2 regions of the Streptomyces sp. NPDC030183 genome follow, and region 2 is predicted to be linked to the other one. Evidence: riboswitches for the same ligand, from Rfam matches in the RefSeq annotation. Region 2 holds a riboswitch; the other holds the start of a gene.
The links. A riboswitch is a leader RNA that binds a small molecule or an ion and turns the genes downstream of it on or off. The one in region 2 is predicted to bind cyclic di-AMP.

Region 1: linked by a shared signal. The riboswitch ahead of ACZ4Z2_RS06495 (M23 family metallopeptidase) and the one ahead of ACZ4Z2_RS12225 (C40 family peptidase) in region 2 are both predicted to bind cyclic di-AMP.

The regions. Positions count from the first base shown of each region.
Region 1 covers NZ_JBVIBK010000004.1:64,953-80,270, forward strand. Annotated here, with positions in the region: gene ACZ4Z2_RS06475 (CobW family GTP-binding protein) at 298-1,488, shown strand; gene ACZ4Z2_RS06480 (DNA gyrase/topoisomerase IV subunit A) at 1,582-4,038, opposite strand; gene ACZ4Z2_RS06485 (M16 family metallopeptidase) at 4,380-5,765, shown strand; gene ACZ4Z2_RS06490 (M16 family metallopeptidase) at 5,762-7,150, shown strand; cyclic di-AMP (ydaO/yuaA leader) riboswitch at 7,362-7,536, shown strand; gene ACZ4Z2_RS06495 (M23 family metallopeptidase) at 7,549-8,334, shown strand; gene ACZ4Z2_RS06500 (GntR family transcriptional regulator) at 8,523-9,227, shown strand; gene ACZ4Z2_RS06505 (HPr family phosphocarrier protein) at 9,418-9,699, opposite strand; gene ACZ4Z2_RS06510 (bifunctional acetate--CoA ligase family protein/GNAT family N-acetyltransferase) at 9,883-12,849, shown strand; gene ACZ4Z2_RS06515 (DUF5998 family protein) at 13,004-13,591, shown strand; gene ACZ4Z2_RS06520 (alkaline phosphatase family protein) at 13,591-14,778, shown strand; gene ACZ4Z2_RS06525 (thymidine kinase) at 14,889-15,318, shown strand, end outside.
Region 2 covers NZ_JBVIBK010000008.1:176,485-191,802, reverse strand. Annotated here, with positions in the region: gene ACZ4Z2_RS12240 (lipase family alpha/beta hydrolase) at 316-1,164, shown strand; gene ACZ4Z2_RS12235 (M23 family metallopeptidase) at 1,627-3,201, shown strand; gene pcrA (DNA helicase PcrA) at 3,305-5,803, opposite strand; cyclic di-AMP (ydaO/yuaA leader) riboswitch at 6,077-6,251, shown strand; gene ACZ4Z2_RS12225 (C40 family peptidase) at 6,261-7,460, shown strand; gene ACZ4Z2_RS12220 (hypothetical protein) at 7,537-7,890, opposite strand; gene ACZ4Z2_RS12215 (C40 family peptidase) at 8,373-9,452, shown strand; gene ACZ4Z2_RS12210 (LuxR C-terminal-related transcriptional regulator) at 9,707-10,609, opposite strand; gene ACZ4Z2_RS12205 (PspC domain-containing protein) at 10,606-11,895, opposite strand; gene ACZ4Z2_RS12200 (PspC domain-containing protein) at 12,062-13,651, shown strand; gene ACZ4Z2_RS12195 (DoxX family protein) at 14,252-14,785, opposite strand; gene ACZ4Z2_RS12190 (hypothetical protein) at 15,102-15,318, opposite strand, start outside.

The sequences.
Region 1 (15,318 bases), on a different contig from region 2:
CGGCGCGCTTGCCGTCTCCCAGTGTCGCCGAGCGGCCCTGGTCGTCCGGGAGGCGGAGAGGAGGCGCACGGAAGGATGTGCGGGTGTCAGAAACCAGCGCCATGCCCACCGTGTGCCCTACGGGCGCCGCTGACAATCGTTCCCTTCATATGGGCGGTGTGACCACTCGTATGCTGGGGCGGCAGGACAAATCCGTACGAGAGCTGCGGTGTTCCGGCGAGCGCCGGTCGGCGAGCCGTCCCGGTAGGGCGGCCGGCCCCGCGCCGGCGCACGCAACGGTGTGAGAGAGGGCGCGTGTTGAGCCAGTCGTCGAGTCCGGGTCCCCAAGGGCCTCAGCAGATCCCGGTCGTGGTGCTCGCCGGCTTTCTGGGCTCCGGCAAGACCACCCTCCTCAATCACCTTCTGCACCGCAGCGGCGGCACCCGGATCGGCGCCGTCGTCAATGACTTCGGGGCCATCGAGATCGACGCGATGGCGGTCGCCGGGGCGCTCGGCGACTCCACCGTCTCGCTGGGCAACGGATGTCTGTGCTGTGCCGTCGACGCCAGTGAGCTGGACGTCTACCTGGAGCGGCTCGCCCACCCCGCCACCGGGATCGACGTCATCGTCATCGAGGCCAGCGGGCTCGCCGAGCCGCAGGAACTCGTACGGATGGTGCTCGCCAGCGAGAACCGCCGGGTGGTGTACGGCGGGCTGATCGAGGTCGTCGACGCGGCCGAGTTCACCGACACCCGGCAGCGGCACCCCGAGATCGACCGGCACCTTGCCATCGCCGACCTCGTCGTCGTCAACAAGGTCGACCGGGCCGAGGACAGCGAGGCCGTACTGGGCCTCGTCCGGTCGCTCAGCGGCGGCGCCGCCGTCGTGGCCGCCACCTACGGGCGTATCGACCCCGCGTTCCTCTTCGACTGCCGCCCCAGTGAGGAACGCGTCGGGCAGCTCTCCTTCGACGACCTCCACCGGCACGACGAGGACGGCGACCCGCACGACGAGGACGGCGACCCGCACGACGAGGACGGCGGCGCCCACGGCGACCACCTCGGGCATCTGCACACCGCGTACGACAGCGTCGCCTTCGTCTCCGACCTGCCGATGAACCCCCGTCGGCTGCTGGACCTCCTCGACAGCAGGTCGGAGGGGCTCTACCGCATCAAGGGGTACGTCGACTTCGGGCCCCACGACACCCGCAACCGCTACGCCGTGCACGCGGTCGGACGGTTCCTCCGGTTCTACCCCGAACCGTGGCCGCCCGGCGACGAGCCTCGGCTCACCCAGCTCGTCCTCATCGGGACGGACATCGACGCCGCCGCGCTCACCAAGGAGCTGGAGGCGTGCAAGGACGACGCCCCCCACGCCGACGAGCACAGCATGTGGGGCGTCCTCCGCTATGTGCAGGAGAAGGAGCCGGAGAGCGAGCAGGAGCTGGAGAAGGAGTCGGAGCGGGACCAGGAGGACGGCGAACCGGAGCCCTCCTACGACACCCTCTGAGGGCACCGGACCGACCCCCTCTGAGATCACCGGACCGCCGCGGCATCCCCGGCGTCTGCCGGTGGGAAGCCGCGGCCGTCCCGTCCGCCTCGGTCAGACCGGGCCCGCCACCGACGCCACCGGCTTGCCCAGGGAGACGCCCGAGCCGTCACGGCGCGGGTCCATCTCCGGCAGGTCGGCCGGAGTGCCGTTCTTCTGGGCGGCGCGGGCCGGAGTCGGGCCCGCCCAGGCGAACGACAGGCAGTCCTCACCCTTCAGATACCGCTGGCAGCGGACACCGCCCGTGGCGCGGCCCTTGCGCGGGTACTGGTCGAACGGGGTGAGCTTGGCCGTGGTCTGGACGGAGTCGTCCAGCGTGCCGCGCGAGCCCGCCACCGTGAAGACCACCGCGTCCACGGCCGGGTCGACCGCCGTGAAGGAGATGACCTTCGCGCCCTCGCTGAGCTTGATGCCCGCCACACCGCCGGCGGGGCGGCCCTGCGGCCGGACCTGTGAGGCCTGGAAGCGCAGCAGCTGGGCGTCGTCGGTGATGAAGACCAGGTCCTCCTCACCGGTGCGCAGCTCCACCGCGCCCACGATCCTGTCGCCCTCCTTGAGGGTGATGACCTCCAACTCCTCCTTGTTGGACGGATAGTCGGGCACCACACGCTTGACGACACCCTGCTCGGTGCCGATGGCGAGCCCCGGCGACGACTCGTCGAGCGTCGTCAGACAGATCACGGTCTCGTCGTCCTGGAGGGTGAGGAACTCCGCGAGCGGGGCGCCGCCCGCCAGGTTCGGGGCGGCCGCCGTGTCGGGCAGCTGGGGCAGGTCGATCACGTTCAGCCGCAGCAGACGGCCCGTGGACGTCACCGCGCCGACCTCGCCCCGGGCCGTCGCCGGGACCGCCGACACGATCACGTCGTGCTTGGTGCGCTTGGCGTCGGCGTCCGCCGCGAAGGGCTCGGCGTCGGCGGTACGGGCGAGCAGCCCCGTCGAGGACAGCAGCACCCGGCACGGGTCGTCGGCGACCTGGAGCGGGACCGCGGCCACCGGGGCGCCCGAGGACTCCAGCAGCACCGTACGGCGCTCGGTGCCGAACTTCTTCGCCACCGCGGCCAGTTCCCCCGAGACCAGCTTGCGCAGCTCGGCGTCCGACTCCAGGATGCGCGTCAGCTCCGCGATCTCCGTGTTGAGCCGGTCCTTCTCCGTCTCCAGCTCGATGCGGTCGTACTTGGTGAGACGCCGCAGCGGGGTGTCGAGGATGTACTGCGTCTGGACGTCCGACAGGGAGAAGTGCCCCATGAGGCGCTCCTTGGCCTGCGCGGAGTTCTCGCTGGAGCGGATCAGCCGGATGACCTCGTCGATGTCCAGCAGCGCCGTGAGCAGACCCTCGACCAGGTGCAGCCGGTCCCGCTTCTTGCCGCGGCGGAACTCCGAGCGGCGGCGCACGACGTCGAAGCGGTGGTCGAGGTAGACCTCCAGGAGCTCCTTGAGGCCCAGGGTGAGGGGCTGCCCGTCGACCAGCGCGACGTTGTTGATGCCGAAGGACTCCTCCATCGGCGTCAGCTTGTAGAGCTGCTCCAGGACCGCCTCCGGCACGAAGCCGTTCTTGATCTCGATGACGAGCCGCAGGCCGTGCTGGCGGTCGGTGAGGTCCTTGACGTCGGCGATGCCCTGGAGCTTCTTCGAGCCGACCAGGTCCTTGATCTTGGCGATCACCTTCTCGGGGCCGACGGTGAAGGGCAGCTCCGTGACGACGAGGCCCTTGCGGCGCGCCGTCACGTTGTCCACGGCCACCGTGGCGCGGATCTTGAAGGTGCCGCGGCCCGTCTCGTACGCGTCCCTGATCCCGGAGAGGCCGACGATCCGCCCGCCCGTGGGCAGGTCGGGGCCCGGGACGTGCTTCATCAGGGCGTCCAGGTCCGCGTTCGGGTATCTGATCAGGTGGCGGGCGGCCGCGATGACCTCGCCCAGGTTGTGCGGCGGCATATTGGTGGCCATACCGACGGCGATGCCCGAGGCGCCGTTGACCAGGAGGTTCGGGAAGGCGGCGGGCAGCGCCACCGGCTCCTGCTCCTGGCCGTCGTAGTTCGGGGCGAAGTCGACCGTGTTCTCCTCGATCGACTCCGTCATCAGGCTCGTCGCGGCGGCCTGGCGGCACTCCGTGTACCGCATGGCCGCGGGCGGGTCGTCGTTGCCGAGGGAGCCGAAGTTGCCGTGGCCGTCCACCAGCGGGACGCGCATCGAGAAGGGCTGGGCCATGCGGACCAGGGCGTCGTAGATCGACGAGTCGCCGTGCGGGTGCAGCTTGCCCATGACCTCGCCGACGACGCGGGCGCACTTCACATAGCCGCGGTCGGGACGCAGACCCATCTCGTTCATCTGGTAGACGATGCGGCGGTGCACCGGCTTCAGACCGTCACGGGCGTCGGGCAGGGCTCGGGAGTAGATGACCGAGTACGCGTACTCCAGGAAGGAGCCCTGCATCTCGTCGACGACGTCGATGTCGAGGATCCGCTCCTCGAACGCGTCGTCGGGCGGCGGGGTCTTCGTGCTGCGGCGGGCCATCGCTGCCGGCTCCTTGCTGCAAGTGAACGGACTCTGACGCGGACCATTGTGGACTGCCGCACTGACAACCCGGACACGACCCGGCATTCCCCGCCGGGGCGGGTGCCCGGCGCCGCCGCGTCAACCGCGTGCGCCGACCTTAACCACTGCCCGTCGGCGGCCACCGGCCCTCCCGCTCCCGGCATCCGGGGTTCTCGCTCTCGGCGTAAGGCGTTCTCGCCCTCGGCGTACGGCCTCCGGGAACTTCGCCGAGCGTCCGCACGCTTGCATACAGTGGCAGGACCGGCAGGACAACCGCGGTTCCAGCGACCGCGCTCGCCATCGAAGGGACGTACATGCCCATGGGTCACACGGCCACAGCCGAGGCAGGCTCCGAAGGCCTGACAGTGAAGGAGCACCGCCTGGCCAACGGCCTGCGCGTGGTGCTCTCCGAGGACCACCTGACCCCGGTCGCCGCGGTGTGCCTCTGGTACGACGTCGGCTCCCGCCACGAGGTCGAGGGCCGCACCGGCCTCGCCCACCTCTTCGAGCACCTGATGTTCCAGGGCTCCAAGCAGGTCTCGGGCAACGGCCACTTCGAGCTGGTCCAGGGCGCCGGCGGCTCGCTCAACGGCACCACCAGCTGGGAGCGCACCAACTACTTCGAGACGATGCCCGCCCACCAGCTGGAGCTCGCGCTGTGGCTGGAGGCCGACCGCATGGGCAGCCTGCTGTTCGCGCTCGACCAGAAGAACCTGGACAACCAGCGCGACGTCGTCAAGAACGAGCGCCGGCAGCGCTACGACAACGTGCCGTACGGCACCGCCTTCGAGCGGATCTTCCGGCTCGCCTACCCGGAGGGCCACCCCTACCGGCACACCCCCATCGGTTCCATGGAGGACCTGGAGGCGGCCAGCCTGGAGGACGCCCGCCAGTTCTTCCGGACGTACTACGCCCCCAACAACGCCGTCCTCTCCGTCGTCGGCGACATCGACCCGGAGCAGACCCTCGCCTGGATCGAGAAGTACTTCGGCTCCATCCCGTCCTACGACGGCAAGCCCCAGCCGCGCGACGGCGGGCTGCCCGACGTCATCGGGGAGCAGAAGCGCGAGGTCATCGAGGAGCAGGTGCCCGCGCGCGCGTTGATGGCCGCCTACCGCCTCCCGGAGGACGGCACACGCGCGTGCGACGCGGCCGACCTGGCCCTCGCCATCCTCGGCGGCGGCGAGTCCTCCCGCCTCTACAACCGGCTCGTACGCCGCGACCGTACGGCGGTCACGGCCGGGTTCGGTCTGCTGCGCCTGGCCGGCGCCCCCTCCCTGGCCTGGATGGACGTGAAGACCTCCGGCGACGTCGAGGTGCCCGTCATCGAGGCCGCCGTCGACGAGGAGCTGGCCCGCTTCGCCGCGGAGGGACCCACGGCCGAGGAGATGGAGCGCGCCCAGGCCCAGCTGGAGCGCGAGTGGCTGGACCGGCTCGGCACGGTCGCGGGCCGCGCCGACGAACTGTGCCGCTTCGCGGTCCTGTTCGGCGACCCCAAACTCGCCCTGACCGCCGTCGACCGGGTGCTCGACGTGACCGCCGAGGAGGTCCAGGAGGTCGCCAAGGCGCGTCTGCGGCCCGACAACCGCGCGGTGCTCGTCTACGAGCCCGTCGCCGGCGACGAAGCCGACGAGGACACCGAGGACGAGACCGCGACGGCGGACGCCGACGCGACCACCGACGAGAACGAGGAGTCGGCGAAGTGACCGAGACCGCGACCATGGACTTCCACCCGCAGCCCCAGGCCGGCGAGGCCAGGCCCTGGGCGTTCCCGGCGCCCGAGCGCGGCACCCTGGACAACGGCCTGACGGTGCTCCGCTGCCACCGCCCCGGCCAGCAGGTCGTCGCCGTCGAGGTCCTCCTCGACGCCCCCCTGGACGCCGAGCCCGCCGGTCTGGACGGCGTCGCCACGATCATGACGAGGGCCTTCTCCGAGGGCACCGACAAGCACTCCGCCGAGGAGTTCGCCGCCGAGCTCGAGCGCTGCGGCGCCACCCTCGACTCGCACGCCGACCACCCCGGCGTCCGCCTCTCCCTCGAAGTGCCCGTGTCGCGGCTGGGCAAGGCGCTCGGCCTGCTCGCCGACGCCCTGCGAGCCCCCGCGTTCGCGGACAGCGAGGTCGAGCGGCTCGTGGCCAACCGGCTCGACGAGATCCCGCACGAGACCGCCAACCCGGGCCGTCGGGCCGCGAAGGAGCTCTCCAAGCAGCTGTTCCCGGCGGACTCCCGCATGTCCCGCCCCCGCCAGGGCACCGAGGAGACCGTCGCGGGCATCGACTCCGCGGCCGTACGCGCCTTCTACGAGCGGCACGTCCGCCCCGCCACGGCGACCGCCGTGATCGTCGGCGACCTCACCGGCGTCGACCTCGACGCACTGCTCGGCGACACCCTGGGCGCCTGGACGGGTTCCCCGGCCAAGCCCCGCCCCATGCCGGCGGTGAGCGCCGACGACACCGGGCGCGTCGTCATCGTCGACCGCCCCGGCGCCGTCCAGACGCAGCTGCTCATCGGCCGTGTGGGCGTCGACCGGCACGACCGGGTGTGGCCGGCCCAGGTGCTCGGCACCTACTGCCTCGGCGGCACCCTCACCTCCCGTCTGGACCGCGTGCTGCGCGAGGAGAAGGGCTACACCTACGGCGTGCGGGCGTTCGGCCAGGTGCTGCGCTCCGCGCCCGACGGCTCCGGTGTCTCGATGCTCGCCATCAGCGGTTCCGTGGACACGCCGAACACCGGGCCGGCGCTCGACGACCTGTGGACGGTGCTGCGCACCCTCGCCGCCGAGGGTCTGACGGACGCCGAGCGGGACGTCGCCGTGCAGAACCTCGTCGGGGTCGCCCCCCTCAAGTTCGAGACGGCGGCGGCCGTGGCGAGCACGCTGGCCGACCAGGTCGAGCAGCACCTGCCGGACGACTACCAGTCGACGCTGTACCGCCAGCTCGCCGCCACCGGCACGGTCGAGGCCACCGCGGCCGTCGTGAGCGCCTTCCCGGTGGACCGTCTGGTGACCGTGCTCGTCGGGGACGCCGCCCAGATCGAGGAGCCGGTCAGGGCCCTCGGCATCGGTGAAGTCACCGTCGTACCCGCCGAGTAGGACCGGCACGCGCGCGTGCGCACCGAGGGGCCCCGGTGACGGAAGTGTCACCGGGGCCCCTGTTTGCCCGTATTGCTCGCATTGATGGGAGAGGTTGCCCGTCTGACCTGTGGCGTATGCCTCAAAACCCGTGATGCGTTTGTTATTTCGGAGGCGGCCCGCTTAGCGTCGGTCCGGCTGTTCGTCAGCAGTTCGCCGCACCCGCGGCACCGGACAGTCATCGCCGAGTCCCCGTATGGCGCGAGCCAGGGGAGCCGGGGACCCAACCGCAGTCCCTGGGGTGAATCGGGTGCCCTTCGCGAGCTTCGCGAAACGAGGGGTGTCCGTAGGAGACCTTCCTGCTCCGAACCCGTCAGCTAACCCGGTAGGCGAGAGGGAAGGAAAGGACCAGCCACTCCATGGCGTTCACCCGCGCTCCCGGGAAGCACCGCCGTCCCGGCCGCGTGAAGCGCACGACCACGAGGACCGTGGGCGTCGCCGCTCTCACCACCACCGGTGTCGTCGGCACCGTCGCCGTCCCGGCGCTCGCCGCGGAGCCCGCGCCCGAGCAGACGGGGCTGAACCAGGTCATCGTCCTCGGTGACACGGTCGCCGAGCAGGTCGACGCGCAGGCCGCCGCCCAGCAGCAGGCCGCCGAGGTGGCCGCCGTCAAGCAGAAGGCGCAGGAGGAGGCCCGCAAGGCCGCCGCCGCGAAGGCCGAGCAGGAGCGCGCCGCCGCCAAGGAGCGCGAGGAGATCAAGGCGCGCGCCGCCCGCGCGGCCGAGCGTGAGCGTCTCAACTCCTACGTCTCTCCCATCGCGGGCTCCTACATCTCCACCGGCTACAAGTCCGGCGGTGCCGTCTGGTCCTCCGGCAGCCACACCGGCGTCGACTTCCACGCCGCCTCCGGCACGCCCGTCCACGCGGTGGGCGCCGGCACCGTCGTCGAGGCCGGCTGGGGCGGCGCGTACGGCAACAACGTCGTGATCAAGATGAACGACGGCACGTACACCCAGTACGGCCACCTGTCGTCCATCGGCGTCTCCGTCGGGCAGACGGTCACCCCCGGCCAGCAGATCGGCCTGTCCGGCGCGACCGGCAACGTCACCGGCCCGCACCTGCACTTCGAGGCCCGCACGTCGGCCGAGTACGGCTCGGACATCGACCCCGTCGCGTACCTGCGCTCGCACGGCGTCAACGTCTGACGAAAGCTTCACCGCTTCAGGAGGCCCCGGCTCACCGAGCCGGGGCTTTCCTTGTTGCGTGGTACGCGCTGTCCAAAAAATATCCATGGATTCCGGCCCGCCATCGGAAATTCCGGCCCGCTGCAATAGAGTCACCTGAACACACGTCAATCAATGACGTTTCACGGGGATTAAGGCGGAGGTCGGTCATGCGTATTCCGGCGCACTCGGTATGCACGGCGATTCGTGATGACATCGTCGCGGGCGTCTACGAGCGCGGCAGCCGCCTCACCGAGGAACTGCTCGCCCGCCGGTACGGCGTCAGCCGCGTCCCCGTGCGCGAGGCGCTGCGCACGCTGGAGGCCGAGGGCTTCGTGGTGACCCGCCGGCACGCGGGCGCGTGCGTCGCCGAGCCGACCGAGCAGGAGGCCGCCGACCTGCTGGAGATGCGCATGCTGCTGGAGCCCCTCGGGGCCTCCCGTGCCGCCCAGCGCCGCACGGAGGCGCATCTGAAGGTCCTGCGCGGCCTGGTCAGACTGGGCCAGGAGCGGGCCAGGCGGGGCAGCAGCGAGGATCTGCGCTCCCTGGGCGGCTGGTTCCACGAGACGCTGGCCCAGGCGTCCGGGAGCCCCGCCCTGACCTCGACGCTCGCCCAGCTGCGGCACAAGATCGCCTGGATGTACGCGGTCGAGGCGCCGGCCAACCCCGTGGAGTCCTGGGCCGAGCACGGCGCCATCGTGGACGCCGTGGCCCGCGGCGACGGTGAGCGCGCGCGGACGATCACCGCGCTGCACACCGAGCGCGCGACCTCGGCGCACCGGCTGCGCTTTCCCGGCCAGCCCGCCCCGGCGGAGCGACCGGACCGTGTGAGGACTTCGCAACACCCCGTAAACATGCCGAGTCTGCGGCATTAACACGAGAGCCGTATACAAAGAGGGCGTGAATTTCGAGGGGCGTTATTTCTGCTGCCCGCGGACGGATTTCCGACGTCGCAGACCTATTTATCCACGCCGCTGCCCAAGGAAATGCGAAGGGCTCGCCCGATGAACCGGACGAGCCCTTCAGTGCTGCCGCGCGGGGCCTTTCAGGCCCTTGTCGCGTGGGTCAGACCGTCTCAGGAAGCTCTTCGAGCCCCTCGGCGACGAGCTTCGCCAGACGGTCGAGCGCGGCGTCCGCGCCCTCGGCGTCGGAGGCGAGGACGATCTCCTCGCCGCCCTGGGCGCCCAGACCCAGGACCGCCAGCATGGAAGCGGCGTTGACGGGGTTGCCGCCGGCCTTGGCGATCGTCACGGGGATACCGGAGGCCGTGGCGGCCCGGACGAAGATGGAAGCGGGGCGGGCGTGGAGGCCCTCGGCCCAGCCGACGTTGACGCGGCGCTCAGCCATGTGATGCTGCCCTTCAGGTGTGTCTCGGGTACCTCGAAGAGGTCTAGACCGGGTTGTCTAGACCAGTTTCCCACATACGTGAAGCGTCACCGGCGCGGGCCCACGGCCTGACCGCGCACCGGCTGTTGTGTCTCCCCAGACTGCCCCGCGCCGTTGTCGGACGCGAGCCGTACTCTGGGGCCCATGCAGACCTCGTCGGACCGGCATGAGTACCCCGCCCACTGGGAGGCCGACGTGGTGCTGCGCGACGGCGGCACCGCACGCATCCGGCCCATCACCGTTGATGACGCCGAGCGTCTGGTCAGCTTCTACGAGCAGGTCTCCGACGAGTCGAAGTACTACCGCTTCTTCGCGCCGTACCCTCGCCTGTCCGCCAAGGACGTCCACCGCTTCACGCACCACGACTTCGTGGATCGGGTGGGTCTCGCCGCCACCGTCGGCGGCGAGTTCATCGCCACCGTACGCTATGACCGCATCGGCGCCGACGGGATGCCCGCCTCCGCCCCCGCCGACGAGGCCGAGGTCGCCTTCCTCGTCCAGGACGCCCACCAGGGCCGCGGCGTCGCCTCCGCCCTCCTCGAACACATCGCCGCCGTCGCCCGCGAACGCGGCATCCGGCGCTTCGCCGCCGAGGTGCTGCCCGCCAACACCAAGATGATCAAGGTGTTCACCGACGCGGGGTACCAGCAGAAGCGCAGCTTCGAGGACGGCGTCGTACGCCTGGAGTTCGGCCTGGAACCCACCGACCGCTCCCTCGCCGTGCAGCGCGCGCGGGAGCAGCGCGCCGAGGCCAGGTCGGTGCAGCGGCTCCTCGCCCCCGGCTCGGTCGCCGTCATCGGCGCCGGGCGCACACCGGGCGGAGTGGGCCGCAGTGTGCTCGCCAACCTCCGGGACGCGGGCTTCGCGGGCCGGCTCTACGCGGTGAACAAGGCTCTCCGGGAGAAGGAGCTGGACGGGGTCCCGGCGTACCCCTCCGTCCGTGACATCGAGGGTCCCGTCGACCTCGCCGTCGTGGCCGTCCCCGCCGCTCAGGTCCCCGAGGTCGTCGCCGAGTGCGGTGAACACGGTGTGCAGGGCCTGGTGGTGGTCTCCGCCGGGTACGCCGAGAGCGGCCCCGAGGGACACGACCGCCAGCGTGAACTCGTCCGCCAGGCCCGCGCGTACGGCATGCGCATCATCGGGCCGAACGCGTTCGGCGTCATCAACACCGCCCCCGACGTACGGCTCAACGCCTCGCTCGCCCCCGAGATGCCGCGCTCCGGACGCATCGGCCTGTTCGCCCAGTCCGGCGCCATCGGCATCGCGCTGCTCTCCCGGCTGCACCGCCGCGGGGGAGGGGTGACCGGCGTGACGGGCGTCTCCACGTTCGTGTCGTCCGGCAACCGCGCGGACGTCTCCGGCAACGACGTCATCCAGTACTGGTACGAGGACCCCGACACGGACGTCGTGCTGATGTACCTGGAGTCCATCGGCAACCCCCGCAAGTTCACCCGTCTCGCCCGGCGGACCGCCGCGGTCAAACCGCTCGTCGTCGTCCAGGGAGCGCGCCACGGGGCGGCACCCCAGGGCCACGCGGTGCGCGCCACGCGCCTGCCGCACGCCACCGTGTCCGCGGTGCTGCGGCAGGCGGGGGTGATCCGCGTCGACACGATCACGGAGCTGGTGGACGCCGGGCTGCTGCTGGCCCGGCAGCCGCTCCCGGCGGGGCCCCGGGTGGCGATCCTCGGGAACTCGGAGTCGCTGGGGCTGCTCACCTATGACGCCTGCCTCGCGGAGGGGCTCCGTCCGCTGCCGCCGATCGATCTGACGACCGCCGCCTCGGCGGACGACTTCCACCGGGGGCTGTCCGGCGCCCTGGCGGACGACGCGTGCGACGCGGTCGTCGTGACGGCCATACCGGCACTGGGGGAGACGTCCCCCGACGACGCGGCCCTCGCCGAGGCGTTGCGCTCCGCGGCCGAGGCGAACCCCTCGAAGCCGGTGCTCGTCGTGCACGTCGAGCTGGGCGGCCTCGCCGAGGCCCTGTCGGCCGCGGCGAGCACCGCACCCCAGGCCGGCGACAGGGCGCCCGCCGCCGCGAGCGGTGCCCCCGAGCCCTCGGCCGCCCCTGACCAGGGGGAAGCGAGGCGACCCGCGGACTCGTCCACCGGGGCGACGGGCGCGCAGGCGGCACCCCTCTCCACCGGCGCCCGCCCTCCCGCCACCGCGCCCGCCGGAACCACGCCCGCCGCCACCGCGCCCGCCCCGCGCGATTCGGCCGGCGCCGAGCCCGCCCCTGCCGCCGGCTCCCGGCTCATCCCGGCCTACCCCGCCGCCGAGCGGGCCGTCCGGGCTCTCGCCGAAGCCGTGAAGTACGCGCAGTGGCGGCGCGAGGCGGCGGAGCCCGGCAAGGTGCCCGAATACGAGGACATCGACGAGAAGGGCGCCGCGCGGCAGATCGACGAACTGCTCGCGCGAGGTGAGGGGCACACCCTCGGCGCGCGGGAGACCGGAGCCCTGCTCGCGGCGTACGGCATCCGGGTCCGGGAGGCGCGGCCCGCGCCCACCCCCGACGAGGCGGTGGCGGCGGCCGGGGCGATCGGCTACCCCGTCGCGCTCAAGACGACCGCCCCGCACCTCCGGCACCGGGCCGACCTGGGCGGCGTACGGCTCGATCTTGCGGACGAGGAACAACTGCGGCGGGCGTACGCGGAGTTGACGGAGCTGTTCGGCGGGCCGGAGGAACTGCGCCCGGTCGTCCAGGCCATGGCTCCGCGCGGCGTCGACACGATCGTACGGACGGTCGTCGACCCGGCGGCCGGAGCAGTGCTCTCCTTCGGTCTCGCCGGGCCCGCGTCGCAGCTCCTCGGGGACATGGCGCACCGGCTGATCCCGGCCACCGAGCGGGACGCGGCCTCACTGGTCCGGTCGATCAGGACGGCACCCCTCCTCTTCGGCTGGCGGGGCTCGGCACCGGTCGACACCGACGCCCTCGAAGAACTGCTGCTGCGGGTTTCCCGGCTGGTGGACGACCACCCCGAGGTCGTGGCCGTCTCCCTGGAGCCGGTCGTCGTGGCCCCGCACGGGCTCAGCGTCCTGGGCGCCACCGTACGGCTCGCCCGCCCACCCGCCCGCGACGACCTCGGCCCGAGAACGCTCCCGGTCTACTGACGGCGACGACCGGCGGCCGTTCTGACGCTACCGGCAGGTAATCGGGAGCCTTCCACGTCGCGGAAAGCGCCGACGTGACGGCCTGCTGTTCGAACGCCCCCGGATGCCCTTGACTGAACCGGACCGCCCTTGCCCACGGACTAGGATGGACGTCATGGCCAAGACCAGTACGACGACCCAGGGGCTGCGTGCGGCGATCGAGCGCAGCGGCTACTACCCGGCTCTCGTGGCCGAGGCGGTGGAGGCCGCCGTCGGCGGCGAGGCCATCAAGTCGTACCTGGTCCACCAGGAGACGACATTCGACGCGAACGAGGTGCGCCGCCATGTGACGGTGCTCGTCCTCACCGCCAACCGCTTCATCGTCAGCCACACCGACGAGCAGGCCGCCGACAGCACGTCGCCGACGCCCTACGCCACGACGTCCACCGAGTCGGTGAAGCTCGGCCGGATCTCGTCGGTCGTGGTCAGCCGGGTCGTCGCCAATCCCGAGTCCTACACGCCGGGCACCCTGCCGCGCGAGGTCGTCCTGACCATCGGCTGGGGCGCCGTCTCCCGTATCGACCTGGAGCCCGCCGCCTGCGGCGACCCCAACTGCGAGGCCGACCACGGCTACACGGGCAACTCGACGGCGGACGACCTCAGCCTGCGCGTCAGCGAGGCCGGGGACGGCCCGGAGACCGTACGCCAGGCCCTCGCCTTCGCGCAGTCCCTCTCCGAGGCGACCGCGGACCTCGCCCGCTGATGGCACTGCCCACCTGGGACCACCCGGAACCCCTCGCCGTCGGCTCCGCGCCCGTCCCCGAATACGGCGCCGGCTCGCTCGCCGACCTCCTGCCCACCCTCGCGGCGGGCATGGACGTCCCCGGTACGACCGCCGCGATACGGGAACTGGCGCCGACCGACCGCGCCTGTGTCTTCCTGATCGACGGGCTCGGATGGGAGCAGCTGCGGGCGCACCCCGACGAGGCGCCGTTCATGACCTCCCTGCTGGCGTCCTCGCGCGGCGGCACCGGCCGCCCCATCACCGCCGGCTACCCGGCCACCACGGCGACCTCGCTGGCCTCCGTGGGCACCGGACTGCCGCCGGGCGCGCACGGGCTCCCCGGCTACACGGTCCGCGACCCCGAGACCCAGGAGCTGATGAACCAGCTCCGCTGGCAGCCCTGGACGGCACCGCACGTGTGGCAGCCGTACCCGACGGTCTTCCAGCTCGCCCACGAGGCCGGTGTGCACACCGCGCAGGTCTCGTCCCCCGCCTTCGAGCACACGCCCCTGACCAAGGTCGCGCTGAGCGGCGGCACCTTCCACGGCCGCCTGTCCGGCGAGGACCGCATGGACCTGGCCGCCGCCCAACTGGCCGCCGGTGACCGTGCGCTGGTCTACACGTACTACTCCGAGGTCGACGGCGCTGGGCACCGCTTCGGCCTCGACTCGGACACCTGGCGCGGCCAGCTCATGCACGTCGACCGGCTCGTCCAGCGACTGGCGGAGCAACTCCCCCCGCGCAGCGCCCTCTACGTCACCGCCGACCACGGCATGATCGACATCCCCTTCGACGAGCAGCACCGCATCGACTTCGACGAGGACTGGGAACTGCGCGCCGGCGTCGCCCTGCTGGGCGGTGAGGGCCGCGCCCGCCATGTGTACGCGGTGCGGGGCGCCGAGGCGGACGTCCTGACCTGCTGGCGCGAGGTGCTCGGCGAGCAGTTCTGGGTCGCCTCGCGGGACGAGGCGATCGAAGCGGGCTGGTTCGGGCCGACGGTGGACGAAAGGGTGTACGGCCGGATCGGTGACGTGGTGGCGGCCGCCCGCGACGACGTCCTGATCATCGCCTCCGAGCGGGAGCCCAAGGAGTCGGCGATGGTCGGCAACCACGGTTCGATGACCCCGGCGGAACAACTGGTCCCGCTCCTCGAAGTACGCTCCTGACGTCCCGCCGCCCGCCCCGCGGCACCACCGTGCGGCCCCACCCCGCCGCGCCACCGTGCCGCACCCCGACCGCTCCGCCGCCGTCCTTGCCGAAAGGTGCTCATCTCACCATGTCCGAGCTGGTGTTCTTCTCCGGAACCATGGACTGCGGGAAGTCGACGCTGGCCCTCCAGATAGAGCACAACCGCTCGGCACGGGGTCTCCAGGGCATGATCTTCACCCGGGACGACCGGGCGGGCCAGGGCAAGCTCTCCTCCCGCCTCGGCCTGGTCACCGACGCCGTCGAGGTCGAGGACGGCCAGGACCTCTACGCGTACCTCGTCGACCACCTCTCCCAGGGGCGCCGCGCGGACTACGTCATCGCCGACGAGGCCCAGTTCCTCGCCCCCGAGCAGATCGACCAACTCGCCCGCGTCGTGGACGACCTGGGCCTCGACGTGTACGCCTTCGGCATCACCACCGACTTCCGCTCCAAGCTCTTCCCCGGCTCCCAGCGCCTGGTCGAGCTGGCCGACCGCGTCGAGGTCCTCCAGGTCGAGG
Region 2 (15,318 bases):
GCCGCACCACCCCCGCCGTTCACGGGAGCCACGGCGGTGGGGGATCGACGCCGGCGGACGGTGGACGGCAGGACAGCGGGGGCCAGAAGGAACATCCACGGCTCCCGTGGCGTCACCGGCGCCTCATGCGCCGCGTACGCACCACGCGTTGCAGGATCGGAAGCATCCGGACACCCCGGATGTGGGCGGACGCACCAAGCGCCGCGGATGACCCGGTTTCGCGTCCAGCCGACCGCCGCTCGCGCCGCGGGCTCTCCACTAGGGCATACGGGGGGACGCCGGCCGTCCGACCGTCTGCCGACGGGAGGGTCGGGCATGAAGGTCACCAGGGCGGCAGCGCCCCTTCTTCCGCTCTGTGAGCGACTCCTGCCCGCCAGGCTGGCGGGCCTTTCGGTGGCCCTCCTCAAGGCGACCGCCCTGGAACTGGCGATCCTCGCCGGACATCTCCTGCTCTACCCGTCCGGGATCGTCCAGGAGCGCCGGATCACCCCCGCGCCCCTTCCGGCGGACGCGCCCCGGCTGCCGACGGAGGACAAGCCCCCGGTCGTCCTCCTGCACGGTTTCATCGACAACCGCTCCGTGTTTGTCCTGCTGCGCCGCGCCCTCGCCCAGGACGGCGGCCGGCATGTGGAGTCCCTCAACTACTCGCCTCTGACCTGCGACATCCGCGTCGCCGCCGAGCTGCTCGGCCGGCACATCGAGGACATCTGCGAGCGCACCGGCCGGGAGCGGGTGGACATCGTCGGGCACAGTCTGGGCGGACTGATCGCGCGGTACTACGTGCAGCGGCTCGGCGGCGACCACCGGATCCGTACGCTCGTCACCCTCGGCACTCCGCACGGCGGCACCCAGGTGGCGCCCCTGGCGAACGCGCACCCGATCGTCCGGCAGATGCGGCCGGGTTCGGACGTGCTGGAGGAGTTGCGCGCGCCGGCGCCGGGCTGCCGTACGCATTTCGTGGCGTTCTGGAGCGATCTGGACCATGTGATGGTCCCCGTGGAGACCGCCTGCATCGACCACCCGGACCTCATGATGCGCAACGTCCAGGTCACCGGCATCGGTCACCTCGCCCTGCCCGTGCACCCCACCGTCGCCCACGAGGTCCGCCAGGCGCTGGACGCGGCCCCGACGGCGACCCGCCCCGCCGGCCTGACCGTGGCGTGACAGCGGCAACGGCGCGACAGCGCCTGCGGCGCGACCCCTGCTCTCCGCACGACCCCCAAACCGACCGCGGTGAGCGCACCGCCTCCGCCGCGACCCGACCACAGGGTGACAACTAGGGGCACATGGGCGTAAACACGGCGCGCGTCCGCACGCCCCCGCCACGCGCCGGACCCGCGACACCCTTCCACTCGGCATCCACGCGCCCCACGGCCGACCCACCCACACGTCGAGGAGCGCCCGCAACCCCGGAACTCGGCCGCCTCACAGGCCCCGCACAGCCACGAGTTATCGAACAAACTTCGAACGCAAAGCCAAACTCGTACCCACAGACCGCCGAAAGACGCTCGAATGCCCGTTTCCTGCGGCCGTGAAACCCGTTGAAGATTGTCGCGCCCGCGTACCGCCGGGTACAGTCGCCGCACTGCTCTGCCAGCCCCTGTCGTCGAGGCGAAAGAGAAGTTGGTGAACGATCGTCACCCGTCGGGGACCGCAACATCCCCGGCTCCGGCCTCCGATGCCGACCCGGCGCACTACGCGTCGTACGGCCACCAGGGAGCCAGTTACGGCGACTTCACCACGTACGGCGATCACTCCGCCACTGGTTTTGACTCCGCCACGGGTGCCCAGACAAACGCCACCGGAACCTTCGAAGCCGACCCTCTTTTCGGCGACCTTCCCGGCAGCGACTCGGGCACCGGCTCCTACGACGCCTCCCAGTGGTCCACGGGCAGCCACCAGACGCTGAACTACGACCCGTACGCCGCGCAGCACCAAGCCGCGTACGACACGGGCAACTACGACACGACGGCCTGGTCCGCGGGTTACGAGCACCTCGCCCAGGTTCCGTCCCAGTCGGCGGGGCCGGACACCAGCGGCCAGTGGGACGCGAGCGGCTGGCTCCAGGCGGAACAGCTCGGTCAGACGGATCAGTTGGACGCCGACCAGACCCAGCAGTGGGTGGGGGTGCAACACTTCGCGACGGGCGTGTTCGACGCCACGCAGTGGAACACCGACGGTGCGGCGGACGAGCACGACGGCAGCGCGTCCGAGTCGTACGACCACGGGGACAGCGCCCCCGAGTCACCCGAGACGCACGAGCACCCCTCCCCCGAGGCCGTGGAGTTCGCCCAGCAGGCGACCGCCACCTTCGAGTCGATCGCCGGATTCGACCAGGACCAAGCCCCGTCCGAAGACGGTGAGTTCGAGCCCGGCGGTGCCGCGCTCCTCGACGACCAGGAGGAGGTCACCCCGACCGCCACCGCGAGCGCCGGCCCGGGCCGGGCGGCCGCTCGCGCGGCCTCGCGCTCACGTCGCCGCGCTCCGGCCAAACGTTCCGCCCTGCTGACCGTGGCCGTCCCGTCGGCGTGCGTGATGGGTGTCGCGGGCATCGCGGCGGCCTCCGTGGGCGTCGGCGGTGGCGAGACGGAGACGACGGCGGCGACCAAGTCGGACGCCACCGCCGTCAAGCCGTCCACGGCCAACAACCAGCTCGACACCCAGCTGGAGAACCTGTCCGCCGAGGCCGACGACTTCGCCGACCGGGCGAGCCGCACACAGGAGCGCATCGACCTCAAGGCCCAGCAGGAGCTGGAGCAGAAGAAGGCGGCGGCCGAGGCGGCCCGCAAGGAACGACTGCGGCCGAAGTTCGCACTGCCGGTCGCCCGGCACGGGCTCAGCGCGTACTACGGGCAGTCCGGCGTCAACTGGATGTCGCTGCACACCGGTATCGACTTCCCCGTCTCGTACGGCACGCCCGTGATGGCCGCGACCGACGGCACCGTGCGCACGCAGTGGAACCCGGCCTACGGCAACATGGTCATCGTGACCGCCAAGGACGGCACGGAGACCTGGTACTGCCACCTCTCCACGTACAAGGTCGCCTCCGGTGCGACGGTCAAGGCCGGAGATGTCATCGCCTACTCGGGCAACTCGGGCAACTCGACCGGCCCGCACCTGCACTTCGAGGTCCACCCCGCGGGCGGCTCGGCCATAGACCCCCTGCCGTGGCTGCGCAGCCACGGACTGGACCCGACGTAACCGTCGCCGACCGGCACCAACACGACAACCGGGCCCCTGCTGAGCAGGGGCCCGAGTCATGTCACCGGAGGCGGAGGCTCGTCGCCGAGCCTCCGACGGGTCGCTACAGCTTCTCCACCGGCGCGTACCGCAGCAGCAGCCGCTTCGGCTTGGCATCGCCGAAGTCGATCGTCGCCTCCCCGTTGGCTCCCGTGCCCTTGACGGCGACGACGGTGCCGAGGCCGAACTGGTCGTGGGTGACACGGTCGCCGACGGCGAGGGAGACCACCGGCTTCTCGTTGGTGCGGCGGGTGGCGAAGCCGGACGCGCCCGAGGCGGAGGAACGGGAACGCGACGACGACAGCGACGACGCGATCCCGCCGACCGGGCCGGAAGCCATCGGCGCGGAGCCGCCCTTGCGCTTCCACTCCAGGTAGGTGGCCGGAATCTCCTCCAGGAAGCGGGACGGCGGGTTGTACGACGGCTGGCCCCAGGCGCTGCGCATCGACGACCGGGTGAGGTAGAGCCGTTCGCGCGCGCGGGTGATGCCGACGTAGGCGAGGCGGCGCTCCTCCTCCAGTTCCTTGGTCTGGCCGAGGGCGCGCATGTGCGGGAAGACGCCGTCCTCCATGCCGGTCAGGAAGACGACGGGGAACTCCAGGCCCTTGGCGGTGTGGAGGGTCATGAGCGTGATGACGCCCGAGCCGTCCTCGTCCTCGTCGGGGATCTGGTCGGAGTCGGCGACCAGGGCGACCCGCTCCAGGAACTCGGCGAGACCCGCGGACGTCGCGCCCTCGCCCTCCCCGGCGGCGGACTCCTGCTCGAACTCCAGGGCCACGGCCGCGAGTTCCTGGAGGTTCTCGATACGGGTCTCGTCCTGGGGGTCGGTGGATGCCTGCAACTCGGCCAGATAGCCCGTGCGTTCGAGGACCGCCTCCAGGACGGTCGCCGGGCCGGCGCCGGACTCGACGACGGTACGCAGGTCCTCCATGAGCGTGTTGAACCGCTTGACCGCGTTCGTCGACCGGGCGGCCATGCCGTACGCCTCGTCGACGCGCTTCAGCGCCTGCGGGAAGCTGATCTTCTCCCGCTGCGAGAGGGCGTCGATCATCGCCTCGGCGCGGTCGCCGATGCCCCGCTTGGGGACGTTGAGGATGCGGCGCAGCGGGACGGAGTCCTCGGGGTTGGCGAGGACGCGCAGGTAGGCCAGGACGTCCCGGACCTCCTTGCGCTCGTAGAAGCGGACACCGCCGACGACCTTGTAGGGCAGGCCGACGCGGATGAAGACCTCTTCGAACACACGGGACTGGGCGTTGGTCCGGTAGAAGACGGCGACGTCCCCGGCCTTCGCCTCGCCCGCGTCCGTCAGGCGGTCTATCTCGTCGGCGACGAACTGGGCCTCGTCGTGCTCGGTGTCGGCGACGTACCCGGTGATCTGGGCGCCGGCGCCCGCGTTGGTCCACAGGTTCTTGGGGCGGCGGGACTCGTTGCGCTCGATGACGGCGTTGGCGGCGGAGAGGATCGTCTGCGTGGAGCGGTAGTTCTGTTCGAGCAGGATCGTCGTCGCGTTCGGGTAGTCCTCCTCGAACTGGAGGATGTTGCGGATCGTCGCACCGCGGAAGGCGTAGATCGACTGGTCGGCGTCACCGACGACGCACAGCTCGGCGGGCGGGATGTCGTACTCGCCGGGGGGCACGTCGACCGGGTGCTCGGAGGTGCCGACCAGTTCCCTGACCAGGGCGTACTGGGCGTGGTTGGTGTCCTGGTACTCATCGACGAGGACATGGCGGAACCGGCGGCGGTAGTGCTCGGCGACATCCGGGAAGGCGCGGAGCAGATTGACCGTCGTCATGATCAGGTCGTCGAAGTCGAGCGCGTTCGCCTCGCGGAGGCGGGACTGGTAGAGCGCGTAGGCCTGGGCGAGGGTCTTCTCGAAGCCGTCGGTGGCCTGGGCGGCGAAGTCCTCCTCGTCGATCAGCTCGTTCTTCAGGTTGCTGATCTTGGCGCTGAAGGACTTGGGCGGGAAACGCTTGGGGTCGAGGTCCAGATCACGGCAGACCAGGGCCATCAGACGCTTGCTGTCGGCTGCGTCGTAGATCGAGAAGGAGGAGGTGAAGCCCAGCTTCTTGCTCTCGCGGCGCAGGATGCGGACGCAGGCGCTGTGGAAGGTCATGACCCACATCGCGTTGGCCCGGGGCCCCACGAGCTGTTCGACGCGCTCCTTCATCTCGCCCGCGGCCTTGTTGGTGAAGGTGATCGCGAGGATCTGGCCCGGGTGGACATTCCGCTCGCCCAGCAGGTGGGCGATGCGGTGGGTGAGCACCCGGGTCTTGCCGGAGCCGGCGCCGGCCACGATGAGCAGGGGGCTGCCGGCGTGCACGACGGCCGCGCGCTGGTTCTCGTTCAGCCCGTCCAGGAGCGCCGCCGCGTCGATCGCGGGGCGTGGGGCGCCGTCGCGGTAGTAGGCGTCCCGGTCCGGCGGCACGTCGAACTTCCCGCCGAACAGATCGTCCGGAATCGACTCCGGCACATGATCGTCCTCGGGCGGCGGCGGGGGCTCCTCGCCGCGGCCGCGGGGGGCCTGGAGGTCCGCCAGGAAGCTGTCGTCAAAGAGGCTGCTCATCGCTCTCCGAGTCTAGGCGCCCCCACTGACAGCGAGGGGCCGCCCCGGGAAGTCCGTACCGGGCACGCTCCGGGCCGCCCCTCGGGACCACCGGCCACCAGTCGCACCCAGCCCATCACGGTGAGCGATCGAACGTAGCACCTATCGCGCCCGCGAGGCCAAGGTCACGAAAACGTATCGGGCATATCGAACATCAACCTTCACACGGACCACACCAGTTGGCTAGCGTCTTGGGTCAGGCCGTACGACCCAACCGGCGAACGTCGCCGGGCCGCACGGCCTCCGCCGAGTCCGGCACGCCCCTCACGGCAGCCGGAGCCGGGGACCCACCGATCTCATGGGGTGAATCGGCCCGACCGCCGTACGCGGCGAGGGCCGTAGGGCAAACCTTCCGAAAGCTTGCGCCCGAACCCGACAGCTAACTCGGTAGGCGGACCACGGAAGGAGTCGCCGAACCATGGCGCCGCACCGCAAGCCGCGTCCGGCCGTCCGAACGCGCGCGGGCATACGTACCCCCGCTCTCGCCACCGCCGCCCTCACCTCCGTGGCCCTTCTCTCCCAGACGGCCACCGCCGCCCCCTCCACCGACGACAAGCCGAGCCTGGAGGAGGTCGAGAAGAAGGTAGGCGACCTCTACCGCCAGGCGGAGACGGCGACCGAGAAGTACAACTCGGCCAAGGAGAAGACGACAAAACAGAAGAAACAGGTCGACAACCTCCTCGACGACGTCGCGAAGCGGACGGAAAAGCTCAACGAAGCGCGCGAGGAGCTGGGTTCGTACGCCGCCGCCCAGTACCGCACGGGGGCCGCCGCCCCCGACACGGCGGCCCTGCTCCTGGCGGACGACCCGCAGGAGTACTTCGCCCAGAACCAGTTGATGGACCGGCTGACGGACCGCCAGCAGGAGGCCGTCGACGAGTACGTCACACAGCAGGCGGAGACCTCGAAGCGGCGCCAGGAGGCGTCCGACGGCCTCGAACAGCTCACCGAGTCGCAGAACGCCCTCAAGTCCAGCAAGGCCAAGGTCCAGGCGAAGCTCGCTGCGGCCCGCGAACTGCTCTCCCAGCTCACCGCGGAGGAGAAGGCCCGCCTCGCGGACCTCCAGCAGCGCAAGCGGGAGGAAGCCGACCGCAAGGCGGAGGAGCTGGCACGGCAGCAGGCGGCGACGGCCGCACGGGCCGAGCCGGCCCAGGAGACCGCGGCGCCCCAGGAGACCCAGCAAACCCAGGAGGCCCCTCAGGAGACCTCCACACCCCCCTCCACCGGGACCACGACGACGGTCGAGGACGCGACGTACGCCTCGAAGGCCACCAAGGCCCTCGCCTTCGCCCGCGCGCAGATCGGCAAGCCGTACGTCTGGGGCGCCACCGGCCCCGGCTCCTACGACTGCTCCGGCCTCACCCAGGCCGCCTGGAAGGCCGCCGGCGTCGACCTCCCCCGCACCACCTACGACCAGGTCAACGCCGGCACGACCGTCTCACTCTCCGCGGCCCGCCCCGGCGACCTGATCTTCTTCTACGACAACATCGGCCACGTCGGCCTCTACATCGGCAACGGCATGATGATCCACGCCCCGAAGCCGGGGACCTACGTCCGCGAGGAGTCGATCTTCTACGACGGCGAGTCCTCGATCCACAGCGTGGTTCGGCCGGCGTAGCGGTCGCGCGACAGGCACGACAGGTCCTACAGGCGCGACAGGTCCGAGCGGCGGGTTCGCCGGGAGGCGGGTCGGCTCAGGTCCAGAGCACCGCGATGAAGATGTTCGCCGTGGTGAGGGCGCCCACCAGTCCGAACAGCGACTTGTCCACGCTCTCCTCGTCGCGCTTCACGTACACCAGCCCCAGGATCACGATCAGCAGCGCCATCTTGATGCCGATCTTGATGTTGTTGACGGGCTGGTCGTCGGCCTGGTTGAGCCCGACGAGGATCGCTCCGGTGATCAGCATGGTGAGCGCGCCGTGCAGCATGGCGGGGACGAAGCGGGCGGTGCCCTGGCCCATGGCCTTCATCTGGGTGAGGAAACCGCCCAGGAGAGCGGCGATCCCGATGATGTGGAGCCCGACGAAGAGGTGGATGAGTACGTCCATGGGCGGAGCCTATTGAGGGGGCGTCGACCGGCCGGGCACCGGGGGCGGGTGCCTCGGCGCCCGGGGGCGCGGCGCGTGCAGGGGCGGCCGTCAGAGCCCGGATGATCTTGCATATATGCGCCCCATAGCACCGCCTCACCCAGCTCCGGTCAGGAATCGACGCATCGGTCATTGCACAGCGTGATTGCGGCGGCGTCGAGGCGCGGCCACGGTCACATACGGTCACCTCGCGGTCGGTGCACGCCACTTCCGTACAACGCGTTACCGAGCCGACACAGTGAGGTTTAGCGTCCTCCCTCAGGTGACCGGCTCCCCACCGCCGCCCGGGCCAGGGGCGGCAGTCGGACACCACCGCCGAGAAAGTCCGGCGGCGTCCCGCTCCCCCCTGTGCGGGCCGCCGCCGGATGCGTAACCGCTCCCCCAGGCGGTCTGTGCGCTCCGACGTACGGACGGCGGTCGTACGAGAGGACATGGAGTCCCACGTGGCAGCGCACCGCAAGCCCAGACAGCGCTCGCTCGGCGGCCCGACGGTCCGCACGGCCGCGACCCTCGCCCTCGCGGGCGCGGCGACCGCGACCGGTTTCGACGGTACCGGGTACGCCGAACCCCACCTCACGCCCGAGCAGATCAAGGCGAAGGTGGACAAGCTGTACGAGGAGGCGGAGGTCGCCACCGACAAGTACAACGGCGCCAAGGAGAAGGCCGACAAGGCGCAGGAGAACCTGGAGGAGCTGCGCGACCAGGCAGCCCGCCGCACCGATCGGCTCAACTCCGCCCGCGAGCAACTGGGGTCACTGGCCACCGCGCAGTACCGGAGCGGTGGCATCGACCCGTCCTGGCAGCTGACCCTCTCCGGTGATCCGGACCAGTACCTCGACAACGCCGCCCTCGCCGAACGCGTCGGCAGCCGCCAGGCTGCCGATGTGGCAGGTGTACGGCAGCAGTTGCTGGAGATCGAACGGCTCCGCGGGGCCGCCCGGGTCGAACTGGGCACCCTCAGGACCAAGCAGCAGGAGGTCAAGCAGCACAAGAAGACGGTGACCTCGAAGCTGACCGAGGCACGACGCCTCCTCGACCGCCTCGCCCCCGAGGACCGCACCCGCCTGGGCACCCCCGGCTCCGGTACGGGCCACGCCTCGCGCTCCTCCCTCTCGTCCCCGCGCACCGTCACCGGCCCGGTCTCACCGGTCTCTTCCACCTCCGACGCCCCCAACCCCCGCGCCGCCTCAGCCGTTTCCTACGCGTACTCCAAGCTCGGCAGCCCCTACGTCTGGGGGGCCACCGGCCCCAACGCCTTCGACTGTTCCGGCCTCACCCAGGCCGCCTACCGCTCCGCCGGCGTCTCCCTCCCCCGCACCACGTACGCCCAGATCGGCACCGGCCGCCGCGTCTCCCGCTCCGAACTGCTCCCCGGCGACCTCGTCTTCTTCTACTCCGGCATCAGTCACGTGGGCATCTACGTGGGCAACGGCCAGATGATCCACGCCCCGAACCCCTCGGCCCCGGTACGCGTGGCCCCCCTCGACGAAATGCCGTTCACCGGCGCCACGCGGGTGGCTTGAGCGAGGACGGAGGGTTGAGCTGAGGAGTTGGGTGAGAGGGAGGGCTGGGGCGGGGTGCCTCGGGGCACCCCCGGGTTCGGGTCAGACTAGGTTCGGGTCGGTGCTACCGCGCGGGGTAGCACCGCCGAGTGGCCGGGCCGTCGGAGCCGCAGGAGCCGTCGGCGGCACGGTGGCCAGTGGCGGAGCGGTGCTGAGAGGTGGGGCGGTTCGTGGTCGCGGCTGGGGCAGCGGCCCTGCCGGTGGGTCGCCCGCCCCTACACCAGCCGTCGTGCCGTCGCCCATCTCGTCAGCTCATGCCGGTTGGAGAGCTGCAACTTGCGGAGTACCGCGGAGACATGGGACTCCACCGTCTTCACCGAGATGTAGAGCTGCTTGGCGATCTCCTTGTACGCGTAGCCACGGGCGATGAGACGCAGCACCTCACGCTCACGCTGGGTGAGGCGGTCGAGGTCCTCGTCGACGGGCGGGGCGTCGGTGGAGGCGAAGGCGTCGAGGACGAAGCCGGCCAGCCGCGGGGAGAACACGGCGTCCCCGTCCTGGACCCGGAAGATGGAGTCGACGAGATCGGTGCCGGTGATCGTCTTGGTGACATAGCCCCGCGCGCCTCCCCGGATCACCCCGATGACGTCCTCCGCCGCGTCCGACACGGACAGCGCGAGGAAGCGAACCGGCCGCTCGGTGTCCGCCATCAAAGCCGAGCAGCGGCGCAGGACTTCCACTCCACCGCCGCCGGGGAGGTGGACGTCCAGGAGCACCACCTCGGGACGGGTGCTCGTGATCACCGAGACCGCCTGGTCGACATCAGGTGCCTCCCCGACGACCTCGACCCCCGTGCGCTCCGTCTGCCCGATCTCGGCCTGCACTCCCGTACGGAACATACGGTGATCGTCGACGAGTACAACCCGAACATGCCGCCCGGGCCCGGACGCCGCGGCCGCCGGCTCTCCCCCTGCCACGGGACCGACGGAGCCGCCGCCGGGCGCGGACGCGTCGGAGACACCGGCGCCTCCGAACTCCTCCTGGCCCGCGGCCGTACCGGGTTCGCCACCGGCGGGTCCGGGGCCCTGCGCGACCCCGTCGCCTCCCCGGCCCGCGGTCGGTTCCGTACCCGAACCGGTCTGCCTGGCAAGGTCGTTCGGCCCGTTCGCGTCACTCATGACGTCGTCTCCGCCCTCTCCATCTCCAGCTCGACCTCCGTGCCGCCGCCCGGTACGGCGCGGAGCCGTGCCGTACCGCCGTTCCGCTCCATGCGGCCGATGATCGATTCTCTGACGCCCATGCGGTCGGCGGGTATCGCGTCGAGATCGAAGCCGGGACCGCGGTCACGCACGGACACGAAGACCGTCCTTCCCTCGACCTCGGCGAAGACCTGTACGGCGCCGCCCTCGCCACCGTACTTGGCGGCGTTCACCATCGCCTCGCGCGCGGCCTGCATCTGCGCGGTCAGTCCCTCGTCGAGGGGGCAGTCGCCGACGACGACCACCTCTATGGGGACTCCGTGCTTGTCCTCGACCTCCGCCGCGTTGCGCCGCACGGCCTCGGCGAGGGTGTCGGGCTCGTCGTCCTCGTCCTTGCCGGTGCCCTCGGGTTTGTAGAGCCAGTTGCGCAGGTCCCGCTCCTGGGCGCGGGCCAGGCGGCGGACCTCGTTGGGGTTGTCCGCGTTGCGCTGTATCAGCGTCAGGGTGTGCAGCACCGAGTCGTGGACATGGGCCGCGACCTCCGCGCGTTCCTGGGCGCGGATACGCATCAGGCGCTCCTCGGAGAGGTCCTGCGTCATCCTGACGAGGTAGGGGCCCGCCAGCAGCGCTATCCCCACGAGGACCGCGAGCGCTGCCTGCAACACCGAGCCGAGGTGGGCGGCGGAGCCTTGCAGGACGAATATCCCGGAGACGCCGGCGGTGACCAGCAGGACTCCGGCCACCGAGCGGAGCAGGGTGAGGGTGCGCCGACGGCGGCCGACCTCGGCCCAGCGTGCGCGCCGCGCGTTGTCCGCCTGACGCCAGACGAGGGCCACACCCGCGGCGACCAGCACCGTCGGCCAGAGATACGCCCTGGCACCGTCACCCAGATTCACATTGCCGACGAACACCATGGCCACGACGACCATGAGGAGAAGGGCGACGATCTGACCCCGGTCGGGCCGGCGGGCGACGAGTCTGCGGCGGCCGTCGGGGGACGTCTCGGAGGTGATGGCCGACGGCCGCTGATTGTCGACCCCGCCGACGCCGAGTGGCACGAAGAACCAGAACGCCGCGTACACCAGCGCGCCCAGGCCGTCTGCCGTGAACAGGCCGACGAACACGAGCCGGACCCAGGTCACAGGCAGCCCGAGATGCCCTGCGAGCCCTCGCGCCACCCCGCCCAGCCAGCGACCGTCGCTGCTGCGGTAGAGCTTGCGCGGGGGCCGCGGAGTGTCGATGGGCAGTGCTGCGGCTTCCGGCATGCCATCGATGTTCACACGCACGGCCGATCGAGGCATCAGGGTCGATCCCCGAGACGCCCCTGATCTTCGGCCGGGCCATGATCGAACACATCCCCGGGCGGATATCAGGGTTCGACCAGGGTCATCCCGACTGCCGTCGAACCGGCACGGCGGTCACGATGGACGCATGACGGATCACCAGCACGCGGCATCGGAGTCGGGACCCAGCTCGGGCCCCGACTCCCAGCGGCCGACCAACGAGCCGCAGGACGCCGTGCCCCCACCGGGCACGGCGGAGGAGGAGCCGCGCGCGCACGAGGGCACGGACGACCGGGGTGGCCAGGATGGGACAGGTGCCCCGGCCGGGCCAGGTGGTCCAGGTGCCCCGGGTGAAGGTGGTCCGAAGGGCCAAGCCGCTTCCGGCGGCTCTGCCGGTCCGAAGGGCAAAGCCGCTCCCGGCGGCTCTGCCGGTCCGACGAACCAGGCCGCTCCCGGCGCTGCCGTCGGCGCCCCGCTCACTCCTCAGGGGTTCCGCCGCGACCGGAAGTACAAGATGTTGGGCGGTGTCTGCGCCGGCCTCGGGCGGCAGTGCGACATGGACCCGGTGATCTTCCGGATCGTGCTCGCGGTGCTCTCCGCGACCGGCGGGCTCGGCCTCATCTTCTACGGCTTCGCCTGGCTGTTCGTGCCGTACGACGACGAGGAGGAGAACGAGGTGAGGAAGCTGCTCACGGGCCGTGTCGACGGTCAGGCTCTGGCAGCCGTGCTCTTCGCGCTCGTCGGCTGCGGCGTGTTCCTCACGATGCTGGGCAACAGCACCGTCCTGACGTTCTCCGTGATCGTCTCCCTCCTCCTGGCCGGGGCGGGGTACTGGTCGCGTCAGCGCGGCACTCCCGACCCCGACCCGTTGGCGGCCCAGGCCGTCGCCGACGCACCGCCGGAGGCCCAGGCGCCCCCCGTGGCGGCTTCCTACCCGTCGTGGTGGCGGGATCCGATAGTCAAGGACGGCACCCACGTCGGCGGGACGGGCTATCTGTGGGGCCCTTGGGAGACCCATGGGCGGGACATCTCCGCGGCGGTCAACATCGCCCGGGGCGCTCCCTCCCGGCAGGACATACGCACCATGGGCGCGCCGAAGCCGCCCGGGCCGCGCTGGATAGGCGGCTGGGTCTTCCTGCTGGCGTTGCTCGCCGGTGGTCTCGGCACCACCGCGACGTGGGGGGACCACACGCTGGCGGCCAGTGTGCAGACGGGGCTGGCCTGCGCGCTGGTGGTGTTCGGCCTGGGCATGGCGGTGAGCGCCTTCCTGGGCCGGACGGGAGCCGGGTCGGTCTTCCTGGCCCTTGTCACCGCGGGGCTGCTGGCGTGCGCGGCGGCGCTCCCGTCGAACATCACCACCAATTGGGCCCGCACCGAGTGGGCGCCCGGGAAGGCCGCGGACGTGGCAGCGAGGTACGAGTTGGGGACGGGGGTGGGCACATTGGATCTGACGCGGGTGGACCTGGCGAAGGGCCAGACGTTGTCCACGAGTGTGGAAGTGGGGGCGGGCAAGGTGAAGGTCGTGGTCCCGTCGGACGTGACAGTACGGCTCGACGTCCAGGTGGGCTTCGGTGACATCCAGCTGCCGGGCGAAGGCAAGGAGGACGTGGATGTGGCGCCGGACAAGAGCGATCGTCTGACACTGTCACCGGCCAAGGGCTCAGGGAGCGGCGGGACGATCACCCTCGACCTGGAGGTCGGTCTGGGACAGGCGGAGGTGGCCCGTGCTGCGGCATGATTTCCAGCCCGGGAAGCTGGTCGGCGGACTCTTCGTGACCGCCGCCGGCGTGATCTACCTCGGTGATGCGGGCGGCGCGTGGGAGACACCGTGGTTCGTCGTCCTACCGCTCACCTTCGGCGGCCTGTGCCTCGCGGGCGCCGTGGCCTCCATACACCACTCGATACGGGGCCATCGGGCGTCCGGCCGGGCGGGAAGGGGAGGACTGGCCGGATCGGGATCGGCGAGGTCTGCGGGATCGACGGGGCAGATACCCGGAGACAGGCAGTCGCCGGGTGAGGGTGGACTGGGCTGACCCGGCCGGCACGGGGGCGGTGGGGCAAGGGTGGGGCACCGCGCGAGCGGATCATCAAGGCGTTGGCCCGTCACCGCCGCCCCGGCCGCCCACGTGGTGCGCAGGCCAAGGCCGTGTCGCGGCCCTCGACAACGGGCCGGGGGTCCTCGCTGAACGGGCCGCGTCGCTGGGCCTCTGTGCGGATCGATGCCTGGGGGGACACCACGGGGACGGCGGCTATCGGCGACCGCAAGTGGCGCCGGAGCAGGAGTGCAGGAGGTCCAAAAGATCAGGACCGTAAGTCGGCCGCGAGGACGGTGCGAGGGTCAGCGGTAGTTGGCGACCCGGTGCCTGGTGCGGCGGGAGCGGAGGGCGGCGTCGACGGAGAGGATGGGGGCGCCGGCGAGGATCAGGGGGATCCAGGCCATGAGGTAGGGGAGGTCGTTGCCGTAGTAGTACGGGCTGGAGGACCAGCTGACCGTCAGCCACAGGCTGAGGGAGATCAGGGCGCCTCCGAAGGCGGCCAGGCGGGCGAGGAGACCGATGAGGGTGCCGATGCCGACGACCAGTTCACCGATGGCGATGGCGTAGCCGAAGCCGACGGGGTTCTTGAGGGCCATGTCGATCAACGCCGGGATGGCTGAGGCGTCGCGGGCGGCGCTCATCATGTCGCCGATCGAGCCGGAGCCGGACTCGGCCATGAACGCGCTGTCGGTGAGTTTGTCCAGGCCGGCGTAGATGAAGGTGACGCCGAGGAAGACGCGCAGGGGCAGGAGGGCGTAGCGGGTGGCCGCGTCTCGCCAGTCGTGGCCGCCGTCGAGGTAGGGGGTGTGGGAGTCCGTGCGAGTACCGTGAGTCATCAGTCTGCGCCGCCTCTTGTCCGCCGTGCCGTTGACCCCTCAACAGACGATACGTTCGGAGGGGTGGGAAGGCTCAAGGACGCGGAGCAGTTTTTCCGGCTTGGGTGATCTCGTCCCGAGGGAGGCGGCCCCACGGCCCAGGCCCCTCCCCCCTCACGCCACTCCCCCTCACCTCCCACACACGCCCCCAGCGACCCCGGTCGTGGCGTCCAGGGCGGGGAGGCCACAAGAGGCAGGCCCTCGGCGCCGCCGACCCAGCGGGCGGTGGCTTCGGAGCGCGCCCGGCGGACACCGAAGCGCGCGTGCCCGTGACCGTTCAGTCGGCTGAGACCTCGATGGTGTAGCGGTTGGTCTCCACGCCCGCCGCGGTCACGACCTGGACGTCGACCTTGCCGGGTTCGACGTCGGCGGGGACCGGCACGGTGAGGACCGCGTCGGTGGGGTTGCTGAAGCCGCCGGTGACCGGGACGAGGGGGACGTGGACGTGGACGGGACCGATGCGGACGACCATGCGGGAGAGGCGGTCGGCGGTC